Regions from separate parts of the Flavobacterium sp. FlaQc-30 genome, predicted to be linked through region 2. Evidence: riboswitches for the same ligand, from Rfam matches in the RefSeq annotation. Region 2 holds a riboswitch; the other holds the start of a gene.
The links. Region 2 has a riboswitch for cobalamin ahead of ACHRV0_RS11565 (TonB-dependent receptor). Riboswitches for the same ligand answer to the same signal wherever they lie in the genome.

Region 1 (2,477 bases), on a different contig from region 2:
TTTTCTATATTTTTTCACTTTTCCTATCAACAGAAACGGCAGTTATTTTTGCTATCATAGCTTCTGTACTGACAACTGGAGCTTTTCACGAAGATGGATTTGCTGATGTCTGCGATGGATTTGGCGGAGGATGGACTAAAGAAAAAATCCTCATGATTATGAAAGACAGTGCAATTGGAGCCTATGGAGCAATTGGGTTAGTTTTACTTTTTTTAGCAAAATTTAAATTGCTGACAGAATCAATTTTGCTTTTTACAAACAGTAATTCTTATTTATTAGTTTTTCTGTTATTCATTTCTGCTCATTCTGTAAGTCGTTTGGCTGCTATTAGTATTATTTTCACGCATGAATATTCTCGAGACGATGCTTCTAGCAAAAGTAAACCTATTGCTAAACAACATAGCTGGAAAGAAATTTTCGGATCTTTTTTCTTTGGATTAATTCCTTTACTGGCACTATCCTATTTCAATTCTAAATTCCTTTTAGCTTTAATTCCTGTTTTTATTATGCGTTATTTTCTCGCTAGATATTTCCAAAAATGGATAGATGGCTATACCGGAGACTGTCTTGGCGCAACGCAGCAAGTTTGTGAAGTTGTTTATTACTTAAGCTTTCTTTTGATATGGAAATTTATTTAATTCGTCATACCGAAACGGTTTGCGAAAAAGGAATCTGTTACGGGCAATCTGATGTTGATATTGCTGAACCTTTTGAAACAATATTCGAAAACATTGTCTCGCAATTACCTTCAGAAGCTCAAATTTTTACAAGTCCGTTAAAACGCTGTGTCACTTTAGCAAAATACATTCAAGCAAAAACCAAAGCAATTTCATATCAAGAAGACGAGCGTTTAATGGAAATGAATTTTGGCGATTGGGAATTGAAAAATTGGAATGAAATTCCACCAGAACAATTAAATCCCTGGATGGAAGATTTTGTAAATATTAAAGTTCAAAATGGAGAATCATTTGTAGAACTACATGACAGAGTTGGAGATTTTATCGATGCACTTATTTCAAAAAAAATAAAATCTCCAATTGTTATTACAGCACATGCCGGCGTAATTAGAAGTATTTTATGCCACCAGACTTCACTGCCGTTAAAGGATGCTTTTCAAAATAAAGTAGACTTTGGCCAGATTATAAAAATCGAATTATAAAGTCCTTTTGTTTGCATTTTGACCTGAAAAGTAAAACAAATTTGAATTATCATTATTTTTAACTTTATATTTGCAGCAAATTAAGGTTGTGTTTTTATTATTAACACATTAAAAGGGAATCAAGTAAAAATTCTTGAGCTGTACCCGCAACTGTAAGCTTTGTTCTGAAAAGAATGCTTGTTGTAAACTACAAAACCACTGTTCGCCGCGGCGAATGGGAAGGTAAACAACAAGACGCAAGCCAGGAGACCTGCCTTTGTAACAAATATCGAGCTCTCGGGAAAAGGAGTGTAGAAATTATGACTTTAAAAATACGTTTTGCTTGTCTTTTCTTATTATTGTGCCAGAGTATCTTGGCGCAAAAAGATACTATTAATAACCTGAAAGAGGTTCTGGTTTCTGATGCCAATCTAAAAAAATACTCCAACTCCCAATCTGTTTTAAAACTTAATGATTCCATTATAAGTAAAAATGAAGCTTTACTTACTGATTTATTAAATTTTAATTCGACTCTTTATTTTAAAGAGTATGGCCGTGGAATGCTTTCTACGGTTTCTTTTCGAGGAACTACTTCTTCTCAGACTGCAGTAATCTGGAACGGAATTAATATTAATTCTCAAATGAATGGAAGTACTGATTTCAACACCATTTCTGGTTCCGATTATAATTCTGTCAGCGTAAAAGCAGGCGGAGGAAGTGTTATTTACGGCAGCGGCGCAATTGGAGGAACTGTACATTTAAATAATGACATGAGTTTTTATAAGCGTTTTGAAAATAATTTAAGACTAGACTACGGCAGTTTCAACACGATTGGAATCAATTATAAAACTAATATTTCTAACGAAAAATGGAGCGCTCAAATTGGTTTTTCTAAAAACAGCTCAACAAACGATTATAAGTATTTAAATCAATATACTTGGAGAGGCGAACAACGCTGGAACCAAAACGGACAATACGACGTTATTACGATGAATGCTAATGTGGGGTATAAAATTAATGCCAAAAACAGCTTAAAATTATATACTCAAACTTCAAATACAGATAGAAATACTTCTTTAATTACTGAAACAGAAACTAAAAGCAAGTATGTAAATGGTTTCAACAGAAACTTATTAGAATACGACGGTAATTTTGGAAAACTAACTGCAAATTTCAAAACGGCGTATATTTTTGAAAACTATCAGTATTATGCTGATAATTCAAAAAATCAATATACTTACGGAAAAACGGAGAGTTTTATTTCTAAAGCCGATATAGGTTACACTTTGTTTAAATCAACTCAAGTTAACGGAATCATAGACTATAACAGAACAAAAGG
Region 2 (2,477 bases):
TACCCAATTTTCGTTTGCATTCGCTCTCAGTTCGTTTACAAAATGCGTAGGATGCGCACAATTTATCATATAATATAACGGAGGAATATTTACACTTTTGTCTATTTTTTCGATTGCGTCTTTTAAGCTCATTCCAGTTGGCAGTTTTCCATCGGTTTCAACTGTAAACGAAATAACTACAGGCAAACTTACAGTTTCTGCAGCTTGAACAATACCTATCACTTCTTCGATATAATTCATGGTAAGTGCCGAAACAAAATCAACCGGCATTTGACTAAAAGCTTTTATTTGTGCCAAATGATATTCTTTCGCTTCTTCAACATTCATACAATTATCCGGCACATAACCGTCGCCTCGAGGACCAATGCAGCCGCTTATAAGAATAGATTTTACAGTATTCGAAAATTCTGTTTTTAAATCTGTTAAAAGCGAAACTGCTTTTTTATTCAACTCAAATAAGGAATCTTTTGGGTATCCAATTTTTTCAATCCACTCTGGATTTGCGCGCCAAGTTGGACTTTCTAAAATAAAATTGGTTTTATACTTTTCGGCAATTTTTAAATACCGAGAATAATAGTTTTTCATGCTGTCGTATCCTTTTTGATCTTTTAATATATCAAAGGCAGCAAAATAAGGCAGATCATAACCTTCTAGAAAAACCAATGTTGTTTCGAGTCCTCCATCAGTTAAAAACAAATCTTCAGATTCGTTTGGCAGTGTATTTTTAGTCTTTTTCATCTTCACTTCATCAAACACAAACAATTAACAATCAAGCAAATAACACTATAAATATACAAAATTTCGATTTCTCAAAATAAAAAATCAAACAAAAGCAAAATCAATTACTTTGCTTTTCAAGAATACTTTTCGGCTTTTTTTTCAAAAACATAACCATAACCATAAAGAGTTTATTTACTTTTGCACCCGCAATGGTTTAGCTGCAACTTTTCAAGTGCAGTTAACGAAGAGGGAATCAGGTGCAAATCCTGAACAAGCCCGTTACTGTAAATTCCATGCAACATTTTGACAGATATAGGAGAGTTTTTTTGGCTTTCGAAATCAAATCTTTTGCCACTGCATTTTTATCAAATGTGGGAAGGCGGCTCAAAATGGGAATAAGTCAGGAGACCTGCCACTGCATATAATTTTAGGCTCTCGCGGACCAGAGTTTTAAAGACAAACACATTTATCAAACTAAACATTTGATTTCATTTTTTCCGTTTAAAACTATTTGTCACAAATAGACTATTTTGCTATGCACGTATGTAAAAACAGGCATTCAAGCCTGCTGCATTGTGGATTATGTGCCTTATTATGGATTTTATTTATGAATCCGATTATGGCACAGGATAATCCTAAAACTAAGGAGCGAGACTCTTTAAAACCACTTGTGTTAAACGAAGTGATTCTAACTGCGAGCAAACGCGAGTTTAGGATCGAATCGCCTATGCCTGTTCAGATTTTATCGGGTAAACAGCTCGAAGCACTAAACAGTCTTTCGGTTGCAGATGCGGTTCGTTATTTTTCGGGCGTTCAACTGAAAGATTACGGCGGAATTGGCGGTTTAAAAACCATAAACGTTCGAAGTTTAGGAAGCGCTCATACGGCAGTTTTTTATGACGGAATGACGGTTGGAAATGCGCAAAACGGTCAAGTCGATTTAGGAAAATATTCTTTGGATAATATTGAAGCCATCGAACTTTATAATGGTCAAAAATCGACTATTTTTCAGCCTGCACGAGGTTTTTTCGCTTCAAGTACACTTTTACTAAAAACAAAAATTCCTGTTTTTGAATCGGGTAAAACCACAAATATTAGAACTTCTTTTAAAACTGGTTCTTTTGGATTAGTAAATCCTTCTGTTCTTTATCAGCAAAAAATAACTTCCAGAACAGCGCTTTCCTCCAATATTGAATGGCTTAAAGCCGATGGAAAATACAAATACCGCTATCAGAAAAAAGACGGTTACGATACAACGGCTGTTCGCCAAAACGGAGATATAACTGCACTTCGGGCTGAATTGAACCTGCATACCAAATTTGGTTCAAACGCTATTGCAAACTTTAAGGCTTATTATTACGATTCTGAAAGAGGACTTCCGGGCGCAATTCTAGCCAATAGATACGAACATGTGCAAAGGCAATGGGATCGTAATTTTTTCATTCATGGTTCTGTACAGAATTCCTTTTTCGAAAAACATGAAATGCTTACCAATGTAAAATTCAGCAGAGACTACAGCCGTTATATCGATCCTGATTATAAAACCCTTGAAGGCGCATTGGATAATAAATATTATCAAAACGAATTTTACGCTTCGATTGTCAATCTCTACACTATAAAAGATTGGTGGAAAATGTCGTTTGCAGCAGATTTCTCCATTAATACGCTTGATGCTAATTTGTACCGTTTTCCCTATCCTACCCGATATTCTTATCTAGGCGTTATTTCCAGCGAAATGCATTGGAAACGACTTGATA

Region 1: it holds a riboswitch for cobalamin, as region 2 does, so the genes downstream of both, ACHRV0_RS18625 (TonB-dependent receptor plug domain-containing protein) here and ACHRV0_RS11565 (TonB-dependent receptor) in region 2, are expected to answer to the same signal.

Annotation. Positions count from the first base shown of each region.
Region 1 is NZ_JBIPCO010000009.1:55,683-58,159, forward strand. Features, by position in the region: gene ACHRV0_RS18615 (adenosylcobinamide-GDP ribazoletransferase) at 1-638, shown strand, start outside; gene cobC (alpha-ribazole phosphatase) at 623-1,159, shown strand; cobalamin riboswitch at 1,226-1,432, shown strand; gene ACHRV0_RS18625 (TonB-dependent receptor plug domain-containing protein) at 1,459-2,477, shown strand, end outside.
Region 2 is NZ_JBIPCO010000004.1:310,074-312,550, reverse strand. Features, by position in the region: gene ACHRV0_RS11570 (homocysteine S-methyltransferase family protein) at 1-738, opposite strand, end outside; cobalamin riboswitch at 914-1,152, shown strand; gene ACHRV0_RS11565 (TonB-dependent receptor) at 1,232-2,477, shown strand, end outside.